3 regions of the Sphingomonas sp. PP-CC-3A-396 genome follow, and region 2 is predicted to be linked to each of the others. Evidence: riboswitches for the same ligand, from Rfam matches in the RefSeq annotation. Region 2 holds a riboswitch; each other region holds the start of a gene.

Evidence for each region. A riboswitch is a leader RNA that binds a small molecule or an ion and turns the genes downstream of it on or off. The one in region 2 is predicted to bind cobalamin.
Region 1: linked by a shared signal. The riboswitch ahead of C8J40_RS10720 (DUF1636 domain-containing protein) and the one ahead of cobW (cobalamin biosynthesis protein CobW) in region 2 are both predicted to bind cobalamin.
Region 3: linked by a shared signal. The riboswitch ahead of C8J40_RS01755 (TonB-dependent receptor) and the one ahead of cobW (cobalamin biosynthesis protein CobW) in region 2 are both predicted to bind cobalamin.

What each region holds. Positions count from the first base shown of each region.
Region 1 is NZ_SLYF01000005.1:9,369-19,366, forward strand. It holds gene C8J40_RS10690 (threonine-phosphate decarboxylase) at 1-494, shown strand, start outside; gene cbiB (adenosylcobinamide-phosphate synthase CbiB) at 487-1,425, shown strand; gene C8J40_RS10700 (cobyric acid synthase) at 1,413-2,882, shown strand; gene cobS (adenosylcobinamide-GDP ribazoletransferase) at 2,847-3,560, opposite strand; gene C8J40_RS10710 (histidine phosphatase family protein) at 3,557-4,126, opposite strand; gene cobT (nicotinate-nucleotide--dimethylbenzimidazole phosphoribosyltransferase) at 4,123-5,136, opposite strand; gene C8J40_RS10720 (DUF1636 domain-containing protein) at 5,133-5,540, opposite strand; cobalamin riboswitch at 5,712-5,908, opposite strand; gene cobO (cob(I)yrinic acid a,c-diamide adenosyltransferase) at 6,071-6,676, opposite strand; gene C8J40_RS10730 (NAD(P)/FAD-dependent oxidoreductase) at 6,744-8,375, shown strand; gene C8J40_RS10735 (peptidylprolyl isomerase) at 8,523-9,194, opposite strand; gene C8J40_RS10740 (UBP-type zinc finger domain-containing protein) at 9,458-9,763, opposite strand; gene C8J40_RS10745 (FAD-dependent oxidoreductase) at 9,760-9,998, opposite strand, start outside.
Region 2 is NZ_SLYF01000003.1:207,258-217,255, reverse strand. It holds gene cbiE (precorrin-6y C5,15-methyltransferase (decarboxylating) subunit CbiE) at 1-285, opposite strand, end outside; gene C8J40_RS07210 (cobalt-precorrin-6A reductase) at 275-1,024, shown strand; gene cobJ (precorrin-3B C(17)-methyltransferase) at 1,000-1,749, opposite strand; gene cobI (precorrin-2 C(20)-methyltransferase) at 1,746-2,471, opposite strand; gene C8J40_RS07195 (precorrin-8X methylmutase) at 2,468-3,097, opposite strand; gene cobG (precorrin-3B synthase) at 3,098-4,255, opposite strand; gene cobN (cobaltochelatase subunit CobN) at 4,252-7,485, opposite strand; gene cobW (cobalamin biosynthesis protein CobW) at 7,494-8,531, opposite strand; cobalamin riboswitch at 8,637-8,851, opposite strand; gene C8J40_RS07175 (HoxN/HupN/NixA family nickel/cobalt transporter) at 8,905-9,894, opposite strand.
Region 3 is NZ_SLYF01000001.1:376,221-386,218, forward strand. It holds gene C8J40_RS01730 (TonB-dependent receptor) at 1-2,045, shown strand, start outside; gene alr (alanine racemase) at 2,215-3,243, opposite strand; gene C8J40_RS01740 (ABC transporter ATP-binding protein) at 3,346-4,125, opposite strand; gene C8J40_RS01745 (iron ABC transporter permease) at 4,116-5,084, opposite strand; gene C8J40_RS01750 (ABC transporter substrate-binding protein) at 5,242-6,048, opposite strand; gene C8J40_RS01755 (TonB-dependent receptor) at 6,045-7,943, opposite strand; cobalamin riboswitch at 8,058-8,257, opposite strand; gene C8J40_RS01760 (TonB-dependent receptor) at 8,574-9,998, opposite strand, start outside.

The sequences.
Region 1 (9,998 bases), on a different contig from region 2:
AAGCGTTTGTCGACCTGGTCCCATCGTACAGCATCGTCCCGCATCTTCGGCCGTCCGACCGGGTCATCGTTTTTCGCTCGTTCGGCAAGACGTTCGGCCTGCCCGGAGTCCGGCTCGGTTTCATGATCGCCCCGCCGGCACAGGTTGCCGCGATGCGCCACCAGCTGGGAAGCTGGCCGGTTTCCGCCTGCGCAGTGGCTTATGGGACGGCCGCCTACCGTGATAGCGCCTGGATCGATGCGACCCGTCTCGCCTGCATCGCCCGGGCGGCACGACTGGACACGATGCTGGCGCGCCACGGGCTGCACGCGACCGGTGCCTGCCCCCTGTTCCGGCTCGTGGAAAGCAGCGCCGCAGCCGCGATATTCAACCGTCTGGCGCATGCCGGGATACTGACGCGCACGTTCGACCATGCGCCACACTGGCTGCGGATCGGCCTGCCACGCGACGACATCGCCTTCGACCGGCTGGACCGAGCGCTGGCGCATGGCTGAGCCGATAGCGGTCCTAGCGATAGCGATCGACGCTGCGATCGGCTGGCCGGCCGCACTCTATGCACGGATAGGGCATCCGGTAGGCGGGTTCGCGCGGTTGATCGGCGCCGCCGAGGCACGCTGGAACGATCCGCGAACATCGTTTGCGACCCGTCGGGCGGCGGGTGTCTTGACGATGATAGTCGTCGTCGGGGTCGCGGTCGTCATCGCGCTCGCGCTAGACGTCGTTCTGCGAATGCTGCTCGGGTCTTCCGCCTGGATCGCGATCGCCTTGTTAGCCGCGCCGGGACTCGCGATCCGTAGCCTGCACGATCATGTCGTTCCCGTGGCGCATGCGCTGAGAGCGAGCGACCTCCAGACTGCCCGTGACCGCGTTGGCATGATCGTCGGGCGGGATGTCGCGTCGCTCGATGAAGCCGGCGTCGCGCGGGCGGCGATCGAGAGCCTTGCCGAGAGCGTGTGCGATGGCGTCGTCGCGCCACTGTTCTGGTTGCTCGTGGCCGGGCTGCCGGGACTGTGGGCGTATAAGGCGATCAACACGGCCGACAGTTTGATCGGGCACCGTGAAGAGCGCTGGCGTGCGTTCGGCTGGGCTGCGGCACGGACCGATGATTTGGCCAATCTGATCCCGGCGAGGCTGAGCGGCGTGCTGCTGTGCGTCGCCGGGCTCGGCGGTTGGCAGACGATGTGGCGCGATGCCGGCAACCACGCCTCGCCGAACGCCGGCTGGCCAGAGGCGGCAATGGCGGGCGCGCTTGGCCTGCGTCTCGCCGGGCCGATCGCCTATGACGGGGTGAGCGTCGCCAAGCCCTATATCGGCGATGGCCGTGCGGACGCTACCGCCGCCGATCTACGCGCCGCGCTCGGCATCTATCGCCGAGCGTGTGTGCTCCTGTTTGTCATTGCCGGAGGGATCGCATGGGCGCTCTGATGCTCCAGGGAACCGGCTCCGACGTCGGCAAGTCGGTGCTCGTCGCCGGGCTATGCCGCGCGTTCGCCAATCGTGGGCTGTCGGTGCGCCCGTTCAAGCCGCAGAACATGTCGAACAACGCCGCCGTCACCGCCGATGGCGGCGAGATCGGTCGCGCGCAGGCGACACAGGCGATCGCCTGTCGCGTCGAACCCATCGTCGACATGAACCCGGTGCTGCTGAAGCCGCAGGGCGACCGCACCTCGCAACTGATCGTCCGCGGGCAGGTCCGCGGCACGCTTGCCGCCGCGCGCTGGCGTGAAGGGCGCGAAGGGCTGCTGGTCGATGTTCTCGGCAGCTTCGAGCGACTGTCGGCAGGCTGCGATCTCGTCGTCGTCGAAGGCGCGGGGAGCCCGGCGGAGATCAACCTGCGCGCCGGCGACATCGCCAACATGGGGTTCGCGCGCGCTGCCGGCGTTCCCGTGGTGCTGGTCGGCGATATCGACCGCGGCGGCGTGATCGCGGCGATCGTCGGCACGCGTGCGGTGATCGATCCGGCCGACGCGGCGATGATCCACGGCTTCCTGATCAACAAGTTCCGCGGAGACCCCGCGCTGTTTGACGACGGATATCGCGCGATCGAAGCGCGCAGCGGGTGGCGCGGGTATGGCGTCGTGCCGTGGCTGGCGGATGCGGTACGGCTGCCGAGCGAGGACGCCGTGATCCTCGAACGCCCCGCCGCTAGCGCACAGCGCCGCGTCACGATCGCCTGCCCGATCACGCCGCGGATCGCCAATTTCGACGACCTCGATCCGCTTCGGCTGGAGCCGGGTGTCGCATTGATGATGGTACCGCCGGGCTCGCCGATCCCCGACGTCGACATGATCGTACTCGCCGGATCAAAGGCGACGATCCCCGACCTCGCCTTCGTCCGTGCGCAGGGATGGGACATCGACATCCGCGCACATCATCGCCGCGGCAAGCCGGTGCTCGGGCTTTGCGGGGGCTACCAGATGCTCGGCCGCAGCATCGCCGATCCCGACGGGATCGAGGGGCGGGCGGGTCGTGTCGACGGGCTCGGGATGCTCGACATCGACACGGTCCTTACCGGCCGCAAGACGCTGGAGCGGGTGCGCGGCCGGGCACAGGGCGCGGCATTCGAGGGCTATGAGATGCACATGGGCGCGACCACCGGACCCGCCACCGCGCACCCGGTCGGCCACCGCGCCGATGGCAGCCCCGAAGGCGCGACGAGTGCGGACGGACTGATCTCGGGCAGCTACGTCCACGGCCTGCTCGCGCTGGCCGAGCAACGCGCGGCGTGGCTGGCTCGGCTCGGCGTCGCGGCGAGCGGACCCGATCATGGCGCGTCGATCGACGCCGCGCTCGATGCGATCGCCGCGACGCTTGAACGCCATGTCGATCTCGATGCGCTACTCGCGCTAAGCGAGCGCGCCGGCCACCGAGAGCGCAACTAGCAGCCCGGTCTCGACGATCTCGATCCCGGCGCCATGCGCATCGCCGGTCACGCCGCCCAGCGTCCGCCGCAACCATGCCGCGACGCCTAACGTGAGCAGCGGTAGGGCGACCAGTGCAGGCACCGCAACCGCCGCGAGCGCAAGCACAAGTCCCCACCCCAGCAGGTCACGCGTTCGGACCGCGCCGGCGACGGCCGCGCCCAGCCCGCCGGGCCGCAGCGGCGGCAACAGTCTCGCCCAGACGAGCGGTCCCATCCTTGCCGCGCACGGCACGAGGATCAGCGTCCAGCCCATCCCCGCCGCGTGGAGCAATACCAGCTTGGCCAGCACCTGACCGACGATCGCGACGACGCCGAAGCTCCCGATATACGGATCGGCCATCACCGTGAGCAGCCGCGTCCGATCGCCATGCGCCGCGCCCAACCCATCCGCGAGGTCGGCGAGCCCGTCGAGATGCAGCGCCCCCGTCACTGCGATCCAAGCCAGCAACGCAGCGCAGGCCCCCGTCCAAGGATCGACCAGCGTACCCAGCCAGCCGGCCGCCGCGACGATCAGGCCGATCGCGAGACCGACGACAGGGTAGCACCGGATCGCTGCCGCGAAATCCTCTGCCTCGACGTCGACGCGCGGCATCGGCAGGCGGGTGAGGAAGCCGAACGCGATGATCAACCGCTTCATGTCGCCAAGCCGACGATCTGCACGGTCCGCGTCGGGCCCGGCCATATCCGCAGCGACACCAGCGCGGCATAGGGGAGGTCGAACGCCCAGTTCTGCCTTCGATCGAACCCGCACAACTCCGCGAGCGCCGCCCGGATCGCGCCGCCGTGCGTCACGACGAGTGTCGAGACCTGCGGCATCGCGGCCAGTGCCTGCGCGACCCGGTCCTGCAACGCGGACCAGCGTTCGCCATCCGGCGGTGGTGACGCATCGGGATCGTCGTAGAATGCGGCCAATTCGGCGGGATCGATTGCCGCCGGGGCCAGCCCGTCCCATGCCCCGAAATCGAGTTCGCGCCAGCGTGGGTCGACCTCGACCGCAACGCCTCGCGGTTCACCGATCGCCGCCGCACAGGCGCGTGCGCGGATCAGATCGGAGGCCTTGATCCGTTCGATCGCAAGACTCTCGGCGCGTGCCATACAGGCGGCAATCCCTCCCTCGGTCACCGGGTCGTCGGTCCGTCCGAGCATTCGCCCCGCCACTTCAAGCGCCCCGTGCCGCATCAGGTGCAGCATGTACGCACTCACGCAGCCGAAACGCCCGCCTCGGCGAACGTCGCCATCTCTGCATGCGCGGCCAGAGCGGCCCGGACGAGCAACGTCGCCGTCGCAGCACCGCTCGCCTCGCCCAGCCGCATCCCGAGCGAGAGCAACGGCTCGAGCCCCATTCGCTCGAGCAAAAGATGATGCCCCGGCTCGGCCGAGACATGTCCGGCAAGGCAATGCGCGAGAATGTCGGGACACGCCGCAGCCAAGGGCGCGACCGCCGCACAGCAGATGAACCCGTCGAGCATCACCGGCACGCCCGCCAGTCGCGCGGCAACCACCGCGCCTGCGATCGCCGCCAACTCGCGCCCACCGAGCCGCCGCAAGATCTCGAACGGCGTGCTCAGCCCGTCCCGGTGCAGCGCGACCCCGGCTTCGACCACCGCGATCTTCCGCGCGATGCCCTCATCGTCGACCCCCGTGCCCGGCCCGACCCAGTCGCTCGCCGACCCGCCGAAGCTCGCCAGACACAGCGCCGCGGCGGTCGTCGAATTGCCGATCCCCATTTCGCCGAGTACAATCAGGTCCGGCGCATCTGTGACCGCCGCCGCGCCCGCGTTCAACGCGGCAAGGCATTCGTCCTCCGACATCGCCGGGGCTTGCGTGAAATCCGCCGTCGGTCGGTCGAGATCGAGCGATACGATCTTCAGCTCAAGGCCCGCCGCCCGCGACAGCGCGTTGATCGCCGCGCCGCCATGCTCGAAATTGGCGACCATCTGCGCGGTGACCGAGGCCGGAAACGCACTCACACCTCGCGCGACGACGCCGTGGTTGCCCGCGAATACCACCGCGCTCCCGCGATCGAGCCGGGGCAGCGGGTTACCCTGCCAGCCGGCCATGAACACCGCTATATCCTCCAGCCGCCCCAGCGAGCCCGGCGGCTTGGTCAGTTCGCCTTGTCGGACGATCGCCGCGGATCGCGCCGCCGCGTCCGCCTGCGGCAAGCCGCGCAAGGCCGCCAGAAACCCGGCAGGCGTCGCGAACGCGGTCATTCGACGACGAAGCCGGCGGGCGGCGTGCGGGTGATGAAATGCCCCTTCACGCCCTGCGGCCATTGCTTGAACGGCACCTGCCCGAACGCGCTCTCACCGTAGAGCCGCGCGTAATCGAGGATCGCGCGCGCGGCGTCTTCGGTCGGTTCGAACCGGCCGAGCACATAGCCGACCTTGGCGGGTGCGCGCAGGTGGATCGTGCAGAAATCCTGGCATGCGAACAGGCACGGCATCTCCTGCACCGCGACGTCGGCATAGGCCGGATCGCTCGCCTGCACCGCCTTCAACGCGCTGACCAGCCGCGCGCCGCCGCGAACGCCTTCGCCGTCGTCACGCGCATCGGCGGAATGGCGGCACGTGTTGCACGCGACCACCGCGACGCCGCCTTCGACCGGCTTCAACATGTCCGTTCCCGGACGATCACAGAACGATTTATACTAGGCATAGGAACCCCTTCGGACAGTCGATCCCGCACCGCGCGAAGGGCGAAAGGCGCACGCCTCCAGCCTCCGCGCGACGCGAAGCGATGTCGTCGCTCGGGGTGTTACCCGTCCGTTCGGCGCACCCTGGCCGGACGAAAGACGACCGCGACGGGCAGGTCTCCTGGCTCGCGGGTCAACGCCGTCCGCGCCGCCTTCTCGGGAGTATCCCAATGGCATGAGGCACGATGGCTCGCCGCGTACAGTTGCAGGGGCAGCCGGGTGTTTCCCGTTCCCGTTTTCATTTCCCTACGCGTTGCCGCCTCGGGAAAACCTGTCGCGGGTTGAGCGATACGCGTACGATCGACCGTAGACAAGCCGCCTCTAATCCTCCCCTGACGGGGGAGGTGGCAGCCCGTTTGGGCTGACGGAGGGGTGACCCGCCGTCGTGATCGCAATACCCCTTCGTCTGGCAAGCGCCAGCCACCTCCCCCCGCAAGGGGAGGATCAAGAAGTCAGAACTCCACGCCAGCCTGCGCCTTCACCCCCGACCGGAACGGATGCTTCACCTGCGTCATCTCGGTCACAAGATCCGCCATCTCGATCAGCGCATCCGGCGCATTCCGCCCGGTGATCACGACATGCGTCATCTCCGGCTTTGCCGCCAACACAGCGAGCACCTCGTCGACCGGCAGATACTCATAGCGCAACACGATGTTCAGCTCGTCCGTCACCACCATCGCATAGGACGGGTCCGCGATCATTCGCTTGACCTCGTCCCACGCCTCGCGCGCCACTGCGATATCCCGCGCGCGATCCTGCGTATCCCAGGTGAAGCCCTCGCCCATCGGCTTGAACTCGCACAGGTCCGGGAACGCGTCGAAGATCGCCTTCTCGCCGGTCGCCATCGCGCCCTTGACGAACTGCACCAAGCCGACCTTGCGCCCATGCCCGATCATCCGCACCGCCATGCCGAACGCCGCGGTCGACTTGCCCTTGCCCTTGCCGGTGTGGACGATGATCAGGCCCTTCTCGATCGTCTTGCTCGCGACGATCTTATCATGGACCTCCTTGCGCTTGGCGCTCTTGGCATTCTGCTCGTCGTCGGTCCGCATGATCATGTCCTCTCGCGCTCGCGCCCTGTACTGCCGATGGCGGATCGCGCCGCGCGGCGCTAGAGCGACCGACATGCTCCGCATCACCGACCTCAAGCTCCCGCTCAACCACGCCGACGAAGCGCTCCCCGCCGCGATCCGCGATCGCCTGCGCGTCACCCCGCGCGACCTGATCCGCTACACCATCGCCAGACGCGCGCACGATGCCCGCGACAAGATGGACATCCAGCTCGTCTATTCGGTCGACGTCACGCTGAAGAACGAGGACACCGTCCTCACGCGCTTCCGCAAGGATCGCCACGTCCAGCGCACCCCGGACACCGGCTACCGCTTCGTCACCAAGGGCGGCGCGAGCTACACCGGCCCCCGCCCGGTGGTGGTCGGCGCCGGCCCGTGCGGGCTGTTCGCCGGCCTGATCCTCGCGCAGATGGGGTTCCGCCCGATCATCCTCGACCGCGGCAAGGTCGTCCGCGAACGCACCAAGGATACCTGGGGTCTCTGGCGCAAAAGCGTCCTCAACCCCGAATCCAACGTCCAGTTCGGCGAGGGCGGTGCCGGCACCTTCTCCGACGGCAAGCTCTGGAGCCAGATCAAGGACCCGCGCCACTTGGGCCGCAAAGTCCTGACCGAATTCGTGAAAGCCGGCGCCCCACCCGAAATTCTCACCGAAGCACACCCGCATATCGGCACATTTCGGCTCGTCACGATGGTCGAGAGCATGCGCGAGACGATCGAGGCGCTTGGCGGCGAATACCGGTTCTCGACGCGCGTCGACGGTCTCGACATCGTCGAGGAGGCAGGTACCCGCCAACTCCGCGGTCTCCATCTCAGCACCGGGGACTATCTCGAAGCCAACCACGTCGTCTTCGCGGTCGGCCACAGCGCGCGGGACACGTTCGAGATGCTCCATGCCAAGGGCGTTTACGTCGAGGCGAAACCCTTCTCGATCGGAGTCCGCATCGAACATCCGCAATCCTGGATCGACGAAGCACGGTTCGGGCCGTGTGCAGGCCACCCCGATCTCGGCGCGGCGGCGTACAGCCTGTCGCACCACTGCAAGAACGGCCGCACCGTGTACAGCTTCTGCATGTGCCCAGGCGGCACCGTCGTCGCCGCGACGTCCGAAGAGGGCCGCGTCGCCACCAACGGCATGAGCCAATATTCGCGCAACGAACGCAACGCGAACTCGGGGATCGTCATCGGCATCGACCCCGAGCGCGATTATCCCGGCCACCCGCTGGCGGGGATCGAACTGCAACGCCACTGGGAATCGCGCGCCTATGTCGCCGGCGGCTCGAACTACAAGGCGCCTGCGCAACGCATTGGCGACCTGCTCGCAGGGCGTGCGTCGACCGCGCTGGGCTCGGTGATCCCGTCGTACAAACCGGGCGTGCATATGACTGACCTGTCGGAATGCCTGCCGGAGTTCGCGATCACCGCGTTGCGCGAGGCATTGCCGGCGTTTGGGCGCGAGATTCCTGGCTATGATCATCCCGATGCGGTGTTGACGGGGGTGGAGACGCGGACCTCGTCGCCGGTTCGGATTACGCGCGGTGATAATTTCGTGAGCCTCAACACCGCGGGATTGTTTCCGGCAGGCGAAGGCGCCGGCTATGCAGGGGGCATCCTTTCCGCCGCAGTCGACGGGATCAAAGTCGCGGAAGCGGTAGCGCTCAGCCTGACTGCGGGACCCTCCGTCCTGTAAGTAAAGCTTGTTTCCCCGCGAAGGCGGGGATCCAGTCTGGGCTCCCGCCTTCGCGGGAGAACAAGGAAGGACGTGGTACCGTACGACCATCGTCGGCACGTGTTCGAAGGGGATAGGCGCCGAAACTAGTCTGGGGCGACGGATACTTCACTTCTTCCGACCAAGCCCCGTCTCGATCAGCCAAGCCCGCGGCAATCCCGTCGGCTTCGCCACCCCGTCGAGCCGGCGCGCGCTTACCAGCGCGACGCGCTTCAGGATCATCTGGTCCTTGAACGCATCCATGCCGCCGCCGGTCGGCTTGGCGAGGATCCGCTTCACCACGTCCATCCCCGCGACGACGTGCCCGAATGCCGCATAGCCGGGATAGCCCGCGCGCGCGTCCATCGCCGGCGCCGGGCCGACGGTGATGAAGAAATTGCCGCCCGCCGATGCCGGGTTCATCCCCCGCGCCATCGAGATCGTCGCGTCGAGATGCTTGATCCCGGTCATCGCCGTGGTCTCAAGGGGGAATGGCGGCAGGATCCGCCGCGCGTCGGTGCGGATGCCCGCCTGGATGAAGCCGAGCTTCGGCGCGGATTTCTGGCGGCTCGCGCGGTAGAAGTCGGTCCCGTCGAACCGCCCGTCATCGACATAGGCCAGGAAATTTGCGGTCGTCTTCGGCGCGTGACGGGTGTCGAGCGCCAGCAGTATCGGGCCCTCGGAGGTCACCAGACGAACGCGGACGATGCCCGGTTTCGGCCCTGCGCGGTTCGGCTTTTGCGCAGATCCCGCCGTAGCGAGCGCCGCAACGGCCATTAGCCCCATCATCACACGCCGCATGTTCGACTACTCACGCCTTTACCGATGAAGGTCGGCTAGCGGTCAGGGTCGGGCGAAGCAAGCGAGGGTGATCAACGGTGTGGTTGCATCGACGGTCGTTGCCGCGCTGACCAACACCACCCCGGCGCAGGCCGGGGCCCAATTGGGGGACGGCAATAACAAAGGATCGCCCGCTATTACTGCGGCTTTGCCGATTGGGCCCCGGCCTCCGCCGGGGTGGTGCTACACGTGGTTGAACCGACGCAAACGAAGCCTACCCCTCTTCAAACATACCGCGGGATAGGCCCCCATTGCGGCGTTTGGTCGGGCAGGTCGACCATCGACTCGTCCACGAAACACCAACCCCAGCCCTCTGGTGGGTCATAGCCCTCGATGATCGGATGCCGCGTCGCATGAAAGTGCGCGGTCGCGTGGCGGTGTGGCGAGTCGTCGCAGCAGCCGACATGCCCGCATGCCCGACACAGCCGCAGATGGACCCATTCACTGCCGATCCGAAGGCAATCCTCGCACCCCTTGGCGCTCGGCGTGATCGACCGGATCGTCTCCATATGCGTGCAGCCGTAACTCATGACGCCTCCCGTTCGGCCATGTCGGCCAGCGCGACATGAACCTGCGCGACCACCGCCGCCCCCTCGCCGACCGCCGCCGCGACGCGCTTGGTCGAGCCAGCGCGCACGTCGCCGATCGCGAACACGCGCTCGCGGCTCGTCTGTAACGCGAGGGCAGCCTTGCCAGTGACGATGAACCCTTTGTCGTCGGTATCGACGCATCCTTGCAGCCATCCGGCGTTAGGATCGGCGCCGA
Region 2 (9,998 bases):
GCGGGTGACGGATGTGCCCGCGCCGAACCAGAACGGATCGCCGGAGACCAACATGACGGTTTTTCGGCCGCGGCGATCGAGCAGTCCGGGGATACCCGCGTCGAACGGGACTGGCCACGGCACGACCTCGCCCGTAAGCTCGGGGAGGAGCGCCAGATGCCGGGTCGCACCGGTCACCATCTCGGCATCCGCCAGCGCTGCCTTTGCCGAGGCGGACAAGCCGGCCGCACCGTCTTCGCCAATGCCGACGATCGTCAGCCAGGGAGTGTCAGCCATGTCGAACATCCTGGTGCTGGGGGGCACGACCGAGGCTAGCGCGCTCGCGGCCTTGCTGGCGGCGCGAGGCGATGCGGCGGTGCTGCGCTATGCCGGGCGTGTTGCCCACCCCAAGGCTCAGCCGATCCCGGTACGCGTCGGTGGCTTCGGCGGCGTCGAGGGGCTGGTCGCGTATCTGCGCGATAACGGCGTTACGCATCTGATCGACGCGACGCACCCGTTCGCGGCGCGAATGAGCGCGAATGCCGTCGTTGCTGCGGCGCGTGCGGGCGTTGCTCACATTGCCTTGACGCGGCCGGCTTGGGCTCCCGTTACGGGCGATCGATGGACGCGCGTAGCCGATATCGAGGCTGCGGTCGCGGCGCTGGCCGGCCCCGCGCGGCGCGTTATGCTGGCGCTCGGGCGGATGCATGTCGACGCATTCGCGGCGCAGCCTCAGCATGACTATCTGCTGCGATTCGTCGATGCGCCCGATCGTCCGCCGGGGTTGCCGCGGTACCATCTGGTGGTCGATCGCGGGCCGTTCGACGTCGAGGGCGACCGGCGCTTGATGGCAACGCACGGGATCGAGGTCGTGGTCTGCAAGAATGCCGGCGGGTCGGGCGCGCAGGCCAAGCTGGGCGCGGCGCGTGCGCTTGGGCTGCCGGTGATCATGATCGATCGTCCCGTCCTGCCTGCGCGGTTGGAAGCGTATGCCGCGGAAGATGTGCTGCGCTGGCTCGATCATGGCGCCGACCGGGGGGTGTAGAGGATCGGGCCGGCCGGGCGATCGATGATCCGCGTCAGGCTGGAGCCGATGATGATCATCGTCCGCATGTCGGCCATCTCCGCTCGGGCTTCGGGTAGCGGGACGATGCGGAGGGTCTCATCAGGCGTGGAGACGGCGCGGGCGAACAGCACGGGGCGGTCGTCGCGGCAGGTCTCGCGGAGGATCTCGAAGACGCGGATCAGGGCGTCGGGGCGTGCTTTCGATCGCGGATTGTAGAAGGCGATCGCGAAGTCGGCCTCTGCGGCGAGACGCACGCGGCGTTCGATCAGCGGCCAGGGTTTGAGATTGTCCGACAGATTGATCGCGCAGAAATCATGGCCGAGTGGCGCGCCGGCACGCGCGCTCGCGGCGAGCATCGCGGTGATGCCGGGCAGGACGCGGATGTCGAGGTCGCGCCATTCGGGCGGACCTGCTTCGAGCGCTTCGAACACCGCCGCAGCCATCGCGAACACGCCGGGATCGCCCGAGGACACGACGACCACGCGGTGGCCTTGGGCCGCGAGCCGGAGCGCGTGCGTGGCGCGATCGAGTTCGACGCGGTTGTCGGTCGGGTGAAGCGTCAGGCCATCACGGGGCGAGATGCGAGCGACATACGGAATGTAGCCGATCACATCGGTCGCTTCAGCGAGCGCTGCGGTGACTTCGGGAGTCACGAGGTTCAAATCGCCCGGTCCGAGGCCTGCGATGGCGAGCCACCCGGTCATGGGCGACGCCCCTGGCCGTGGATCAGCAGGATCGAGAAATACGGCGTGATCGCGTCCGCCTCGCAGAGCCGCGTAACGCGCTGATCGGCCATCGCGGCGTATTCCACCAGCCACGCTTCGCCCTCGCGTCCGGCGGCGGCGACGGCACGGCGGAGTTTGTCGAGGTGGCGGCCGATCTTCATCACCACCAGCGCGTCGGTGTCGCGGATCCGACGGACCAGATCCTCCTCGGGGAGCGTGCCCATCAGGACCGTCAGGACGTCATCGCCCCACGTGATCGGAGCGCCACTAGCGGTCCAGGCGCCGGACATGCCGGTGATGCCGGGCACGACCTGCACCGGTGCGATCGTGTGGAGGCGGGTGTAGAGGTGCATGAACGAGCCGTAAAAGAACGGGTCGCCTTCGCAGAGCACGACGATGTCCTCGCCGCTGCGGGCCAGCGAGGCCAAATGTTCGATGCAGCCTTCGTAGAATGCCGACAAGCATTCATTGTAGCGCGGATCGGAGACCGGAATCTCGGTAGTGACCGGGTATTCCATCGGGAACTCGATCACGTCGGCGCGGAGCATGCCGTCGACGATCTTCCGCGCCTGCCCGGCCCGACCCGCCTTGCGGAAATAGGCGACATGACGCGCGCCGCGAACGAGGCGATCCGAGCGGACGCTCATCAGGTCCTGCGCCCCCGGCCCTAAACCGACGCCGTGGATCGTGCCAAGCGTCATTCGGTGCCGCTCGCCAGGGCGTTGATCGCGGCGACGGTGATGGCGCTGCCGCCCATCCGGCCTTCGACGACGACGCAGGGGACTGGCTGGTCGGTCCAGAGCGCCGCCTTCGATTCGACTGCACCGACGAAGCCGACAGGGCAGCCGATGATTGCCGCCGGACGCGGACAATCAGAGTCCTCGAGCATGTTGAGCAGGTGGAACAAGGCGGTGGGCGCATTGCCGATCGCCACGACCGCACCGGCGAGATGCGGGCGCCAGAGTTCGAGGGCGGCGGCCGATCGCGTGTTGCCCATCGTCCGGGCGAGCTCAGGCGTTTCGGGGGCGTGGAGCGTGCAGACGATGCGGTTGTCGGCGGGCAATCTGGCGCGGGTGATGCCCTCGGTGACCATGCGTGCGTCGCAGAGGATTGGCGCGCCGGCCTGCAGCGCGCGGCGGGCTTCGACGGCAAGTGTTGGCGAGAAGCGGAGGTGCTGGGCCAAACCGACAACACCGGCGGCGTGGATCATGCGGACCGCCACAGGCTCTTCCTCGGGCGAGAAGCGGGCGAGGTCGGCTTCGGCGCGGATCATCGCGAAGGACTGGCGGTAGATCGCCGCGCCGTCGGTTTCATAGGCGTACGGCATTTAGGCGGCTCCGAAATGGGCGAGGATCTGCGCGGCATCGAGGCCCGCGCGGGAAGGTGGCGCACCGGCGCGCGCGTCGAAGGCGAGGTCGTAGCAACCGTCGCGCCCGATCAGCGTTACGTCGGCAGGGCCCGCACTGGCGCATCCCTTGGCGCATCCGGAGACGTGAAGGCGGCCGCTAACGCAGGGGGCTAGGCGGAGCGCGAGGTCGCGGGTTTCGACGGTGGCTTGCGGACAGGCCGGCGCGCCGACACAGGCATCTGCGCGAAGCAACGCCGAGCCTGGGTCTGCGATGAAGCCGGCGGTGTCGGGCTTTCCCGAGAGCGGCACCTTCGTCTCGCAGATCACGATGTGTGACGGGGTCAGGCGGATCGCCTCGATCGCGGTTTCGGCTTCGACGAAGCGGTGCAAGGCCGCCGCCGCGATCCGACCGAATGGCAAGCCGAGCGCGATGCCGAGCGGGTGCTCGCCGAGCCTGATGCGTGGTGCAGATGCCCTGGGCATTGTCGTTGCCGCCGCCCAGACGGGCAGAATCGCGTCGTGACGGGCCATGCGGCCGCTAACGGCGCCGCCGCTTTTCACGAACCAGTGGGCAAGCGCGATCAGCAGGTCGACTTCGATGTCGGGTGACAGTGGCGTGCCGAGATTGCGGCCAGCGGCCCGGAGGATCAGCCGGCCGGATATGGTCCGCTCGATGCGGACGTCGGCGGGTGCGTCTTTGAGCGTCGGTGTGGCACCGGCGTCGATCACAAAGCCGAACTTACCGGGGAGGGGTGGCAGTTCGGGCAGGCGCGCGCGCAGTTCTTCGGCAATGCGATGGGTGTCGTCACCTTCGCACCAATCGGGCGTGACGAGGATGTTGGCGCGGGCTTCTAAAGCGGGATCGGGGTCGATTAGGCCGAGGTCGAGCAATGCTTCGATCAGCGGACGCCAGCTATCCTCGCGGACGCCGCGAATCTGGAGGTTGGCGCGGGTGGTAAGGTCGATCTGGCCATTTCCGTGCCGCGCTGCCGCCTCGCACAGGCCGAGCACTTGGACGCGTGTCAGGCGCGCGAGCGGCGGGCGGACGCGTACCAGTAGGCCGTCGCCCGCCATCATCGGGCGCCAAGCGTCGGGGCACCAACCCTTCACGACGCCGTTGGTGTCAGGCGCGCTCACAACGGCAAATCCAGACGCGCCAGGATCGAGTTGCGGCGGGTCGGCCAGAGGTCGGCGGCATGGAGCGCCGCGAAACGCGCCTGCATCGCCGCGAGTGCGCCGGGGTTGGCTTCGGCGAGGAAGGCGTGGACGTCGTCGCGGCCTAGCGTCGCGTCGTAATAGAGGTCGATCAGTTCTGGGCGGACCGCGCTGGCCAGATGCGCGAAGGCGCCGAGGTGATCGAGCGTTGCGGCGATCTCGGCACCGCCGCGGAAGCCGTGGCGCATCATGCCGTCGACCCAGGCTGGATTTGCCGCGCGGGCGTGAACGACGCGGGCGATCTCTTCCTTGAGTGAGCGGGCCTTGGCCTGGTTCGGGTCTCGTGCGTCGAGGTGGTAGAGCGTGGCGCTCCCTCCGGCGACCGATTGCGCGGCGGCGAAGCCGGCTTCGTGCGCGGCATAGTCCGCGGCGAGGAGTAGGTCGGTTTCGGGCAGGTCCTGGACGTGGACGAAGGCATCGGCGGCAGCGACGCGGTCGCGAATGCCGGTCGGGTCGAAGCTGTCGACGCCGTCGTCGAGCGCGTGGCTGGAGGCGGATAGCCACGCGTTGCCAGCTTCGATTCGCGCTGCTGGCGTGTAGGTTTCGGCGGCGTCGCCCATGAGCAGGCCGTAGCGGCCGGGTTCGGGGCCGTAGACGCGAGCGCTGACCGCCTTGCCGACGAAGGGATTCCAGTCTTGCGGTTCGTCGCGTGCGGCAAGCGCGCGGACGGCTTGGCCGAACATCGTGCAGAGCGTCGGGAAGGCGTCGCGGAAAAGGCCGGATACGCGCAAGGTGACGTCGATGCGGGGGCGGTCGAAGTCCGCCAGCGGCAGGATCTCGACGCCCGTCACGCGGTCGGACTGCATGTCCCACACCGGCTCCGCGCCAAGCAGGTGGAGCGCCATCGCGAACTCCTCGCCGGCTGTCCGCATCGTCGCGGAAGCCCAGAGATCGACGACGAGATTGCGGGGGTAGTCGCCGTGGTCCTGCAAGTGGCGGCGGACGAGTTCGTCGGCGAGCTTTACGCCCTGGGTATGGGCGGCCCGCGAAGGCACTGCTCGAGGATCGGTGGTGTACAGGTTGCGGCCGGTTGGGAGGACGTCGGCGCGGCCTCGCCAAGGGGAGCCGGAGGGGCCAGGTGCGATGCGTTTGCCTTGGAGCGCGGACAGCAATCCGGTTCGTTCGGCGACACCGTGTTCACCGCGGCCGTAGATGTGGAGGCCGTCGCCATATTGGCTCTCCTTCACGTCGCAGACGAAGGTGTCGATGCGGGTGATCGTGTCGGCTTGGGACTGCGCATCGTCGAGGCCTAGCGTTGCGGCGAGGCCGGTGGCGGTTGCTTCGTCGCGGATGTCGCGTTGCAGGCGGTCGCGGCGGGCTGGATCGAGGCCGTCGGCGTTGGAAAATTCGTCGAGCAGCGCTTCGAGGCGCCCCAGACCTGCGCCGGTGCGGGTGCGTTCGAGCGGCGGCGGGACGTGGCCGAGCGTGACGGCGCCGATGCGGCGTTTGGCTTGTGCCGCTTCGCCGGGGTCGTTGACGATGAACGGATAGATGACGGGCATCGCGCCGACGAGCGCTTCGGGCCAGCAGGCGTCGGACAGCGCGACCGACTTGCCGGGTAGCCATTCGAGCGTGCCGTGCGCGCCGACATGGACCAGCGCGTCGGTCCCGCGCTCGCGGAGCCACAGGTAGAAGGCGACATAGGCGTGGCAGGGGCAGCGCGAGAGGTCGTGATACTCCTCCGCGCGGTGCTCGGTGCGGCCGCGTTCGGGTTGCAGCGCGACGAGCGCGCCGCCGTGATCGATCGCGGTGAAGGTGAAGTCTTCGGTGGGGTCGCCCCAGCTTTGCCGGAGGTCCTCGCGGATCGCTTTGGGCAGTTGCGCGAGTGCTTTGCGATACTCTTCGAGTGGCCAGTGTATGCGTGATGTCGTGAGATCGTTGGCGTCCGAGGTGATCGCGTAGCCGGCTTCGGTAAGGTCACCGAGGATTGCTTGCGTCGAGGCGAGCGCGTCGAGGCCGACGGCGTGCGCTATCTGGTACGTCTTGCCGGGATAGGTCGATAGGACGATCGCGATGCGGTGGTCGGCGACGGGTTTGCTGGCGAGGTTCGTCCAGGCTTCGATCCGCGCGGCGATGGCGGTGATGCGTGCTGGGTCAGCGCGGTGTTCGCGGCGGGTGTATTCGAGGTCGCCGTCCCTCGCCGCGCATTCCTTGAAGCTGGCGACGCCGGCGAAGAGGCGGCCGTCCACTTCGGGAAGGACGACGTGCATGGCGAGGTCGGCGGGCGACAGGCCTCGGGTGGCGCCGGCCCAGGCTGCGCGGTCGGAGGTGGCGAGAGCGATCTGGAAGACCGGTACGTTGGCGCCGTCGAGTGGGGTCGTGTCGCTCGCGCCGCGTGCGGAGAACGCGGTGGCGTTGACGATCGCGGCGGGCTTCAGGGCCGTAACCCAGCGGGATAGCCAACCGGCTGCGTCTGGGCCTTTCAAGGACGGCGCGAAGAGGCCGACGACGTCGAAGCCTCGCGCGGTCAGTTCAGCGTGCAGGGCTTCGATCGGGTGGAGGTCTGCGGCGGTCAAATAGGAGCGGTAGAAGACGACCAGCACGCGGGGGCGGTGCGCGTTGAGCGCGAACGCGGCCGGACAGGTCACGCCGTCGTGCGGTTGCCAGCCACCGACATCGGCGATCGCACGGACGCCGGTGACCGGGCCGGCATAGCAACCGGCGGCCAGCGCGAACTGCGCGAGTGCCGCCTGCGCCGCAACCGCACCGCCGGTGTCGCAGAGATGGGTTAGGCGGCGCAGCGTCGAGAACGGGATCGTCGAGGCGGCATCGAGGCGCGTGTCGATGCGGCCGTCAGCGGCGAGCACGGCGAGCGCGATGCACTTTTCCCGCGAAAGGTTTTCGACCTGTTGCAGGCCATAACTCCAATAGGAGCGCCCGCCGATCAGCCGGATCAGGATGCCCTTCGCGCCGGCCAGCGTCTGTTCGACGTAGGTGTCGACAGAGAGCGGGTGCTGTAGCGCCGTCAGGTTAGCCAGGCGCAGCGACGGCAGCCGGCTTCCGGCCGCATCCGCACGTCTCCAGCCCGCGGCGAATGCGCCGAGGTCGCCGTCGGAGAAGGAAAGGACGACGAGATCCGCGGGAGATTGGGCGAGGTCCTGCGGGACCGCGCTTTCCTCCAGCCCGTGGGTCTCGCGGAAGACGACGTGCATTGTGAGCCTCAGCCGTCCAGCGCGGCCTTGATGCGGGCCTCGTCGATCCGGTCGTGCTCGGCGATAACTACCAGTTGCGTGCGGCGAGGTTCGCCCGCACGCCAAGGGCGGTCGTATTGTGTGCGGACGCGGGCGCCGACCGCCTGGATGAGCAGGCGCATCGGCTTGCCGGTGACCGCCGCATAGCCCTTCACGCGAAGAATGTCGGCGCTGCGGGCGAGCGCCTCGATCTTTGCGGTCAGGTCCGTCGGGTCGGCGATCTCGCCAAGCTCGACGACGACGCTGTCGAAATCGTCATGCTCGTGATCGTCCTCGCCGTCGTGATGCGACGGGCGGCTGGCGATATCGTCCTCGGCCGCGGCGTTGAGGCCGAGGATCACGCGCGGATCGATGATGCCGTCGGTCAGGTCGATCACCGGGAGTGGTCTTGCGGACTCCGCGGCGATGACGGCGCGTGCCTTGGCGACGCCTTCGGGGCCGGCGAGATCGACCTTGGTCAGCAGGACAAGATCGGCGCAGGCGAGCTGATCCTCGAATACTTCCGAGAGCGGCGTCTCGTGATCGACGCTTGGGTCGGCGGCGCGCTGGGCCTCGAGCGCGGCCACGTCGGGGGCGAAGCGGCCCGCGGCGACGGCTTCCGCATCGGCGAGCGCGATGACGCCGTCGACGGTGATGCGCGAGCGGATCGCGGGCCAGTCAAACGCCTTCAGCAGCGGCTTGGGCAGCGCGAGCCCGGACGTTTCAATGAGGATGTGATCGGGGCGCGGGTCGAGCGCGAGCAGCGCCTCCACGGTCGGGATGAAGTCGTCGGCGACGGTGCAGCAGATGCAACCGTTCGCCAGCTCCACGACGTTCTCGGCCGGGCAATCGGGGATCGCGCAGCCCTTGAGGATGTCGCCGTCGATCCCGAGCGTGCCGAACTCGTTGACCACCACCGCGAGCCGGCGACCGTTCGCGTTGCGGATCAGGTGGCTGATGAGCGTCGTCTTGCCGGCACCCAGGAAGCCGGTGACGATGGTGACGGGGACCTTTGAAAGATCGGACATGATTATTTCCTCGACGTCTGAAGCACACGCACGCACGACCTTTCGGCCGCACGCGTTCGTCGCTCAGACGGAGTACCGTGCCGCGACCATCCCCTGGATCGTAGCAAGAGCGACCATAACGCTGGCAGGTCTCCTGGCTCGCGGGTCGAGGCTCGACGTACGCCTTCCCAGGTTTCCCCAGTGGCTGCCCTCCGAAACGAAGGACGTGTGCGTCTCGCTCACCGCTTACAGTTGCAGGGACAGCCGCGGCATTGGGAGGACTCCTCCCGCACCGCATTCCCATTCAAGCCCTTTCGGGCACCGGCGCGATCTATGAGGTTCGGTGCAACCGAGCCTCGGGGGTGGGTTAGAGGACTTTCCGCCACGCCGCCAGCTATCCGTGTACGACCTCGATCTCATCGAAGCGTTTCCAGCGGTAGATGGCGAAGCTCAGGACCCAGCACAGCACGAACAGGCCGATGATCGCGAAGCCCAGGCCGTTGAAGTTCTCGCCGAGTGCGGCTGCCAGATCCCAGATGCCGCCGGTCAGGCCGAGCTTTGCGCCAAGCAGCGCGAGCGTCTCGATCCCGCCGATCGCTATCGCGACGATCGCGGAGATCAGCGTGATGGTGATGTTGTAATAAAGTTTGCGGATCGGCTTCACGAACGCCCATTCGTACGCGCCGAGCATGACGACGCCGTCTGCGGTGTCGACTAGCGCCATGCCGGTCGCGAACAGCACGGGGAGTACGAGGACGGTGCCGATCGAAAGCCCGTCTGCGGCCTGGCTCGCGGAAAGGCCCAGGATCGCGACCTCCGTGGCGGTGTCGAACCCGAGCCCGAACAGGAAGCCGAGCGGGGCCATGTGCCAGCTCCGCGTGACGAGCCGAAACATCGGTCGGAACAGCCGCGCGAGCAGCCCCCGGTTGCCGAGCAGCAGGTCCAGGTCCTCCTCGACATAAATACCGCCGCTGCGGACATGACCGAAGGTGCGCCAGACCGAGCGCAATATGATCAGGTTCATCGCCGCGATCGTGAACAGGAACACGGCGGAAGTGACGGTGGCGACCACGCCGCCGACCTGCTTGAACGCCTCGAACTGCGACAGCGCACTGGCGGTGAGCGCGATCGCGACGGCGGCGATCAGCACGATCCCCGAATGGCCGATCGCGAACCAAAAGCCGACCGCGATCGGCCGCTGGCCGTCCTGCATGAGCTTCCGCGTCACGTTGTCGATCGCGGCGATGTGATCCGCGTCGACGGCGTGGCGCAGACCCAGGCCCCAGGCGAGCAGCGCCGTGCCGAGCATCAGCGGCTGCGCGTGGAACAGCGAGAACGCCCAGGACCACGCCGCGATGTTGGCCACGATCAGGCCTAAGAACATCCAGCCGATGCGCTTGCGTGTCGAAACTCGCGTCGGTCGCTCAATCGTTAAAGTCGTCATGCAATAGCCCCGCAGCGTCCGACGAGGACGGGGGCCTGCCGCGA
Region 3 (9,998 bases), on a different contig from region 2:
TCGAAGCAAAGTATTCGCGGACCGACTCGGTTGGTCAGGGAAGCTCCGGCCCCGCATTCTTTACCGGTGGTACGCTCGATCTGCTGTATGAGCGTCCGCGCCTGGACAACCCCTATCTGTCGACGGACGCGCGCAACACGATCGCCGCACAGATCCTGGCCAGTGGCATCAATCCTACGACCAATGCACCGCTGACCGCAGCCAACATCGCGGCGATCAACAATGGTTCCTACCGTTTCATCCTGCGCAAGAACCTGACCGATCTTGGCGTCCGCACCGAGCAGGCACGTCGTGAAACCTACCGTCTGGTCGGCGGCATCCGCGGCAACTTCAACAGCGATTGGCATTACGAGCTGTCGGGGAACTACGGCGAGTTCCGCGAGCGCACCAAGGTTCTCGGCAATCTGAACGTCCAGCGCATGGTGCTGGCGCTGGATGCGGTCACCAATCCGGCCACCGGCCAGATCGTCTGCGGTTCGCAACTGGCGGGCGTTGGACAGGCTCGCGCCGATGCATCGTTCGGTGGCGATCTCGCGGGTAACGCCGCGGTTCAGGCCGCGGATATTGCCGCATGCCAGCCGTTGAACCCGTTCGGTACCGGCAACATCTCGCAGGCCGCGAAGAACTACGTGCTGCAAGATACCACTTCGAGCGGCAAGATCACGCAGCTCGACATCAACGGCTTCGTGTCGGGTGACCTGAGCCAGCTGTTCACGCTGCCGGGTGGCGACATCGGCTTCTCACTGGGTGGTGAATATCGTCGTGAGACGGTGTTCTACGAGCAGGATCCGTTGGTTTCGGCCGGCTACACCTTCTACAACGCGATCGGTAAGCTCGATCCGACCTCGTTCGAGGTGAAGGAAGCGTTTGGCGAGATCCAGATCCCGCTGCTGAAGGATCTTCCGCTGATCCGCGAGCTGACGCTCAGTGGATCGGGCCGCGTCTCCGACTATAAGGGATCGGCCGGCACGGTGTACGCCTATAGCGGCAACGTCACTTACGCGCCGATCGACGGGATCCGTCTGCGGGCCAATTATTCGCGGTCGGTGCGTGCGCCGAACCTGTCGGAGCTGTACTCGCCGCAGTCGCAGAACTTCGCCAGCGTCAGCGATCCCTGCTCGGCCCGCAACCTGGCCGGCGGTACGCAGTTCCGTGCGGCAAATTGCGCGGCGGCTGGCATCCCGACCACCTATGATTACGTCTACGCGCAGACGCTCGAGATCCTGAGCGGCGGCAATCCCGACCTCAACGTTGAAAAGTCGGACTCCTACACGTACGGCGTGGTGTTCCAGCCGAAGGTGACCCCCGGGCTGACGCTGTCGGTCGATTACTACAACATCAAGGTCAACAACGTGATCACCGCGCCATCGGCACAGGGGATCATCAACAGCTGCTATGACTCGCCGACGACGGCAAACCAGTTCTGCTCGCTTTTCACCCGCGTGGGCGCTGGCCAGACCGGCGCGGTTGGCGAGGAGCAGTATCGTATTGTCGAGGGCAGCCTTCAGCAGACGCTGTTGAACTACGCCAAGCTGCAGGTCCGCGGCATCGACGTCGATCTGAACTACTCGCACACCTTTGGTGATGTCCGCTTCAACAGCCACATCGTCTACACGCACGTGTTCACGAACAGCTCGTTCACCGATCCGACGCAGCCCGGCTTTGCCGACACGACGGTTGGTGAGATCGGTTCGCCGAAGGATCAGGTCAACTGGAACCTGGGGGCAGACTTCGGGACGCTCTTCGGCAACCTGCAGATGCGCTACATCACCAAGCAGTCGGTTGGCGCGATTGAGAACCGCCAGTCCTTCCAGGGCCGCGTGGCGCAGAACCTCGATGATTTCGACATCCCCTACTATCCCGATGTCTTCTACATGGACATCAAGCTGGGCCTGAACGTCACGCGCGATACCAACTTCTACTTCGGTATCGACAATTTGACGGATCGCCTGCCGCCGCTCGGCTCGACGGGTATCGGTGCCGGCACCGCGATCTTCGAACCGCTGGGTCGCAAGTTCTACGCAGGGTTCCAGGCCAAGTTCTGATCCCTCCGGACCAGCGATGAAAACGAGAAAGGACCGGGGCATTCCCGGTCCTTTTTCGTTTCAGGTCGAGGCGATGGATGCGGTGAGCTGGCGGCTGCAAGGCGGCTGATCGCCTACTCTGCGACACATCGGGACGCGTTGGCCCCGATGGTCGGGTAACCTTTTACGATCAGCTAACCGACCACACCCGGTCGAACCGCTGGCCGAGGCCGGTCAGCAACTCATATTGCGAGAGGCCCGAGGCCGCAGCACTCGTCGGCAGGGCGTAGTCCAGCGTGACCCAGTCGCCCTCCTCCAACTCACGGGCCGCATCGACGTCGATCGCGACCAGGTCCATCGAGACCCTGCCGAGGACGGGCAACACCCGGCCCAACGCCAACGCCGCACCGACATTGGTGAAATGCCGTCGATAGCCGTCCGCATAGCCGAGGTTGAGGACCGCGACCTCGGTGTCGTTCTCGGCCGTCCAGCGCGCATTGTAGCCGACGCTGTCGCCAGCGCGCACGCGGCGGCGTTGCAGGATCTGCGCTTCGGGGCGGACGACCTGCCGGATCGTGCTCAGTTCGGGCCGGGGAACACCGCCGTAAAGGGCTAGCCCCGGTCGCGTGAGATCGAACGCATAGCCGTCGAGTGCGATGCCGGCCGAGTTGGCGAGACTTGTGCGCTTCGCCGACGTCGCGCCGGCCAACGCGGCGAACCGATCGCGCTGGGCCGCGTTCATCGGCGAGTCTTCGTCGGCGCAGGCGAGGTGGCTCATCAGCGTTTCGATTTCGACACCGTCGAGCAAGCCGCCGGCGATGTCGTCTGTCGAGATGCCGAGGCGGTTCATGCCGGTGTCGACCATGACGTCGCACGGGCCTGCCCCCACGGCTTTCCAGCGGGCGACCTGGGTGGGGGTGTTGAGGACCGGGCGGGCGAAACCGGCTGCGGCGGCGGGCATGTCGTCTTCGCGAACGCCGTGGAGGACGGACACGGTCAGGCCCAGCGGCGCGAGTTCGGCGGCTTCCTGCCAGTTGGAGACGAAGAAATCGCGGCAGCCGGCGTTGGCGAGGCGGCGGGCGACCTCGATCGCGCCGAGGCCGTAGCCGTTTGCCTTCACCGCCGCGCCGCATGCCGCGGTGCCGCTCATGCGGTCGAGCGTACGCCAGTTCTGGACGAGTGCGTCGCCGTCGAGGCGCAGGCGGAGGGGGGCGGGAATGTCGATCACCCGGCGCGGGATAGTGAACCGGGCTCCGCGCGTCGATGATCTTTCACCCCGCCGGCCCCGACTTGGCCCCGATCCACCGGGCGTGTCGCTTGGCTAGCCGATCTCGACACGCCCGACCGGGACCAGCAGGCGGCGGCCGCCATCGTCGAGCGGCGCGACGCGGACGCCGAACACCTGGGCGAGCGTGTCCGCGGTCATCACCTCGGCGACCGGACCGAACGCGACGATGCGACCGTCGGCGATCAGCAGCGCGTCGTCCGCAGCGCGCTGCGCCTGGACGAGGTCGTGGAGAACGATCGCGACCCCTGCCCCGCCGCCCGCGTAGGCGCGCAGGCGGGCGAGCAGGTCGATCTGGTGCGAGGGGTCGAGGCTGGCGAGCGGTTCGTCGGCGAGCAACCAGCGCGGTTCGCCTGCTAGGACGCGCGCGAGCAGGACGCGGGCGCGCTCACCGCCGGAGAGTTCGCCGACCGGGCGATCGGCGAGGTGCGCGGTCTCGGTATCGTGCATCGCACGATCGACGGCGGCGTGGTCGTCGGGCGATGGGGCGGCATGCGCGCCGAGGTGCGGCAGGCGGCCGAGCGAGACGACATCGCGTGCGACGATGTTCCAGTGCACCGTCGCATCCTGCGGGAGGTAGCCGATCGCGCGGGCGCGGGCGCGCGGGTCCATCGTCGCGACGTCCTGCGTGTCGAGTCGGACGCTGCCCGCGCTGCCACCGACGAGCGCGGCGGCGGCCTTGACGAGCGTGCTCTTTCCGGCGCCGTTGGGGCCGAGGATCGCGGTGACTCGGCCGGGGCGGAGATGCGCGGAGACGTCGTGGAGGACGGTGCGCTTGCCGAGCTTCACGCGCAGTGCGTCGACGATCAGATCCATGCCCGGCCTCGTTCCTTGACCAGCAACCCGAGGAAGAACGGCGCGCCGATCATCGCCATTGCGACGCCGAGCCGGACTTCGCCTGCGCCGGGGGCGAGGCGGACGAGGCTGTCGGCGGCGAGCACGAGCGCGGCTCCACCGAGCGCTGAGGGGAGCAGTAGGGCGCTCGGGCGGTGGCCGAAGATCGGGCGCAGCAGATGCGGCACGACGAGGCCGACGAAGCCGATCACGCCGGTCACCGCGACGCCTGCACCGACAACGAGCCCGGTGCCGAGCACGACCAGCCACCGGATGCGGCCCATCCGTATCCCGAGCGATCGCGCCGCCGCCTCGCCTAGCGACAATGCATCGAGCGAACGGCCGGTGAGCATCAGCAGGACGCCGCCGAGCAGCATCGGCGGCAGCGCGAGCTTTATATCGTCCCAGCCTCGATCGGTCAGCGCGCCCATGATCCAGTCGATCACCTCGGCGACCGCATAGGGGTTGGGCGCGATCGAGATCAGGAACGCGGTCAGCGCGCCGGCGAGGCTGGCGAGCACGGTGCCGGCGAGGATGAAGGTGATCGCGCTCGGCGATCGCCATGTCAGCGCGGCGAGGAGCGCGACCGCACCGCCCGCGCCGAGCATTGCAGCGGCGAAGATGGCAGGTCCCGAACCGGCCCCGAAGATGATCGCGGCGACTGCGCCGAGTGCTGCGACCGACGATATGCCGACGACGGCGGGGTCGGCGAGCGGGTTGCGGAGATAGCCTTGCAGGACCGCGCCCGACAGCCCGAGCGTGGCACCGAGCACGAGGCCGAGTACCGCGCGTGGCAGGCGGAGTTCGAGGATGATCCACCAGCGCGGGTCGCTCGAGAACCAGGCGTCGAGCGGCACCCAGACTTTCCCGCAGCCGAGCGACAGGCCGAACAGGAGGACAACCAGCAGGCCAAGGGTGATGAGTTTGGGCGTGCGGGTCATCACAGGTCCACCGCAAGCATACCGGCGACTGCCGCCACCCCGGCGAAGGCCGGGGCCCAATTGGGGGACGATCGTGACGGCGTGCAGCGCTCCATTATTTCCGCCATTCCAATTGGGCCCCGGCCTTCGCCGGGGTGGTTTTGGTATGGGTGTCGCATTACAGCGCCGCCCGTATCGCCGCGAGGCGTTCCAGCGCCGGTGGAATGGTCGGGCCGCCGCAGTTGATCAGGACGCGGGGGAAGACGGCTTGCGGCGTACGCGGCAGCAGGCGGCGGCGCAGCGCGGTGCCGCGGCTGGCGCGTTCGGGGGCGATCACGATGGCCGGCGGTTGCGTCACGATCGTCTCCGCGGACAGCGTGCCGGTATGCGTCAGGCCGTAGCTCGCGGCGGCGTTGCGGAAGCCGACACGGGTCATCATCTCGTTCAGCAACGTGCTCCCCCCGGTTGCGAGATCGCCGCTGATATAGAGCAGAGCGCTGGGCGGCATGTCATCCTTGGGCCCATCCTTGCGACTCCAGCGCGCCACCGCGCGATCGATATCGGCATTGATCCGCGCGCCACCCGCGGGCGCACCGACCGCGTCGGCGATCTGCTTCACCTGTGCCTGGCTCTCCGCGATCGAGTCCGGGATGCCGAGCAGCAGCGTCTTCAGCCCGGCCCGCGCGTAGGCCGCTTGGGTCGCCGGCGGCGTATACGTGCTGGCGATGACGAGATCGGGGTGGAGCGCGATCACCTCCTCGGCGGTCCCGGCGATGCCGCGAAACCGGCGCGCGACGGCGAGCGGGATCGATGTCGCGGACGGATCTTGCGAATAATGGCTGATCGCGGCGATCCGTGAAGGCGGCAGGATGCGGACCAGCACCGAATCCACGCACGGATTGGTCGAGACGATCCCCCCGCCCCCGCTCGGCGGCGATGCGCAGCCCCCGAGCAGGAGCGCGAGGAGGATCGCCCCGCGCCTCACTTCAGCCGCAACCGCACGCCGCCATACGCCGCGCGACCGTAATTGCCGTAGCCCGCGATCGTCTCGTACCGCGAGTCGGTGAGGTTATCGACGCGGCCGTACAGCGCGATCTGGTCGGTGATCGGCATTTCCGCGCGGACACCCGCCAGCGCATAGCCGTCGAGCCGTACGGTGTTGGCGGCGTCGTCGAAGCTGTCGCCGACCATCGTCACGGTGCCGCCGACCGACAGCCCGAACGCGAACCGGTAATCGGCGTCGACGCTCGCGGTCTGCTTGGGACGGCGCGCGAGATCGTTGCCGAAATCGCTGCCGATCGAGCGGTTCTCGGTGTCGATATAGCTGTAGTTCGCGGTCAGCGTCAGCGCGTCGACCGGGCGCAGCGCCAAGGTGAACTCGACGCCGTCCGCCTCGGCGCGGGCGATGTTGTCATAGACGCCGAACGGGCGGCCGACGCAGATCGAACCGGCGGTCACCTGCTCCGCCGGGCTGCAATCGCGGAAGTCGATCTGGTTGCGCGTACGGCGGTTGAAATAGGTCACGCTTGCGCGGACCCGGTTGTCGAGGAACGCCTGCTCGACCCCGACGTCGAAGTTGCGCGCGGTCTCCGGATCGAGGCCGCGATTCCCGTAGTCGGAGAAGAGCTGGTACAGGGTCGGTGCCTTGAAGCCTTCGCCATAGCTTGCGCGGATCGTCGTGCCGGTGCGCAACGCCAGCGCCGCGTTCGCGCCGAATGTGGTGTGGCTGCCAAAATCGTCGTGATCGTCGTTGCGGACGCCGCCGGTGATGGTGAGGATATCGAGCGGCTTGACGATCAGCTGGCCGTAAACGCTGGTGATGCCGGTATCCGCGAAGGTGAAGCCGTCGTTGAAGCGGCTGTTCTCGCGCTCGAAGCCGGCGACCACGCGGACCTGGTCGAGCGGGCGGAAGTCGCCTTGGTATTCGTAGCGTTCGCTGCGGCCGCGGCCGATGAAGGTCGGATCGCTGCCGAAGCTCGGGTCGTAATTGTCGCGGTTGATGTCGGCGATCGTGAACGCGACGCGGTTGTTGAACCGGCCATCGGCGAAGTTCGCGTGCAGCCCGGCATAGCCGTAAGCCTCGCGCGTCTTCGAATATTCGGGCGTGTCGGCTAGCACGTAATCGGGCGCTGGGAAGCCGTCGATCTCGACGCGGCTGTCGGCGAAATAGCCGCGCAGGTCGAGGCCGATGCCCGGCGCGAACTCGACGCCCACGCGCCCGGTCGCGCCATATTGGCGATAGCCGTCGCGCTCGGTGCCGCTGGCGGCGGACGAGATGCCGTCGGTGCGCAGATAGCCGCCGGTCAGCGAGCCTGATACCGGACCGGTCTTGCCCGACACGCCCGCGCTGGCGAACACGCTGTCGGCATAGCCATATTCGGCGTTGGCGCGCGCTTGGACGCCTTCGGTTGGCGCGGCGGTGATGATGTTGACGACGCCGCCGATTGCCTGGCTGCCCCATGGCACCGAGTTCGGGCCGCGCAACACCTCGATCCGCTCGACCGAGCTCGACAGGAGATTGCCGAAGTTGAAGCCGCCGCCGGTCGACGAGGGATCGTTGACGCGGACGCCGTCGATCACGACGAGCGTCTGGTCCGCCTCGGCGCCGCGGATACGGACGCTGGTCAGCGCGCCGATGGTGCCATTGCGCGTTACCGTCACGCCCGGCGTGGTCGCGAGCAGATCGGAGACGATAACGGTCTGGCGGCGCTCGATCTCGGCGCGGTCGATGACGGTGACGGCCTGGCCGATCTCGCTCAGCGGTTGCGCGGCGCGGGTTGCGGTGACGACGACTTCGGGCGCGTCGGGATCGGGGATGGTCTGGGCATAAGCGGGCGCTGCGATCGCCGCGGCGCCGAGCAGAAGGAAGAATTTCGTCATGGGTACGTCCTAAGCAGAACCGCCTGCGACCATTCGCGGGGCGGCCAGACGTCTCTCGCTCGAGGAAACCCGGCTGGACCGGAGCACTCGTCCGCGCCGGACACCCGCCCGCGCAGTGGATCGACCGTGAAAGGCAGGTCTCCTGGCTTCCGGGTCATCGCGCCCACCCCGCCTTCCCAGGTCGAAACCCAGTGGCATATTCGGGGTGGCCGCTATCCGGTCACAGTTGCGGGTACAGCGCCGGTCTTGCGGATTCCCGCGCACCGACTTCCCTTTTGATCCCGTCGCCGGGAACCCTTCACGGGAGTGGCATTAGTCGCACGCCAGACACGGGTCAACGCAGCGCCTACTCATGCTCCCCACCCGGGGCGTGGTTCAGTAGACTCATGGTCTATCGCACCACCCCGGCGAAGGCCGGGGCCCAAGTGGGGAACGGCGATAACCGAGCGCAGTGCCCCGTTATTTCCACCTTTCCAATTGGGCCCCGGCCTTCGCCGGGGTGGTGACTAGTACCAAATAGTGACGTTCCCCGAAATTGTTCTCCCGCGAAGGCGGGAGCCCAGACTGGGTCCCCGCCTTCGCGGGGAAACATGCTGTCTTCGTTTCTCTTGGCAAGCGACGGATCGAATATCAACGCCCGCCGTAGCGCAGCCCCACCCAGATTGTCCGCGGCGTGGCGCGCTCGACGATGTTGGCGCCGCTGATCCCTGCCTCGACGCGCTCGTTGAGGAAATTCTCCGCCCGAAACTCGGCAACCAGCGAGCGCAGGATCGGCAGCGCGGCATAGGCATCCAGTGTCGTCGCGGCCCTAAGCACCCGCGTATTCTGGTCGTCGTCGAACTGTCGGCCGACATGCCGCACGGTCAGCGACAGCGCCGCAGCATCGTGCCGCCAGTCGACCGTCCCCGACACTTGGTCGCGCGGGGTCTGCGCTGGTCGCAAGCCGTCCAGAGCGGCGGTGATCCCCGAACCCTCGACCTTCGAGTTCGTGTGCGACCACGATGCTTGCACGCCCAGCGGACCCGGTCGATACGACGCATCCAGTTCGAAGCCATGCGCGCGGATCCCATCGAGGTTCTGGCGGACGCGGTAGGTGGCGACCCCGGGCAGCACCTGCGGCGGGTTGGTCGTCGTGACGTTGGCAATCGCGTTCTTCAGCCGGTTGTAGAAATAGGTCGCGGCGATGCTCACGCCCGGTGCCGGCGTCAGCGTGACGCCACCCTCGACCCCGGTCAGTCGCTCCGGCGACAGCAACGCGTTCGCCGCGGTCGCGTCGTTGCCGACCCGGAACGGGCGGTACAGTTCGTTGAGCGTCGGCAGTCGCCATCCGCGATAGCCGGCGGCCCGCAGCGTGACCGCCTCGATAGGCTGATACGCGACGCCTGCCCGCCCGGTAGTCTCGCTGCCGTCGCGGTTCGCGTAGCGCAGGTCGGTCAGCGCCGCGCCGGTCGCGAGCGGCCGTTCCGTCAGATAGCCGCCATCGATCGACCACCAATCGACCCGCCCACCTAGGCTGAACGTGAGGTAGCCCGCGACGAGGCTTCCATCGGCGAACACGCCGGTCGTCGTCGTACTCCCGCCAGCTTCCCGCCGCCGCGTCGGCGCCGCGTTGACGAACGTATAGAGCTCCTGCGTCTTGCCGCTCACGTCGCGGATATCCGCGCCCAGCCTGAGCGTGATGCTCTCGCCCAGCGGCGGTGCGATCTCGATCCGCCCGCCAAGCCCTGTCGCCGGCGTATTGTACTGGTTCAGCGACTGGATCGCGGTCGTGCGCGCGGCAGTGATGCTGTTGAAGCTGCTCGCGAACGCGCGCGTCTGCAGATACGCCAGCGCCGAATAGCCCCACGCGCCCCGCCCGATCAGCCGGATGCTCGCATCGGCCCCCTCGCTCTTATTCGCGGTGAAGTCGCTCCCCCGGTCGCGCCGATCGGTGAACGCGCTCGCATTCATCTGCAATTCGGTTTTCGCGCCGATCCCGACGACGGTCCGCAACGCGCCCGACGCCTGCTCGTATGGCGCGGCCCGATCGACGATCCCGCGGCTCTCCGCGACGGT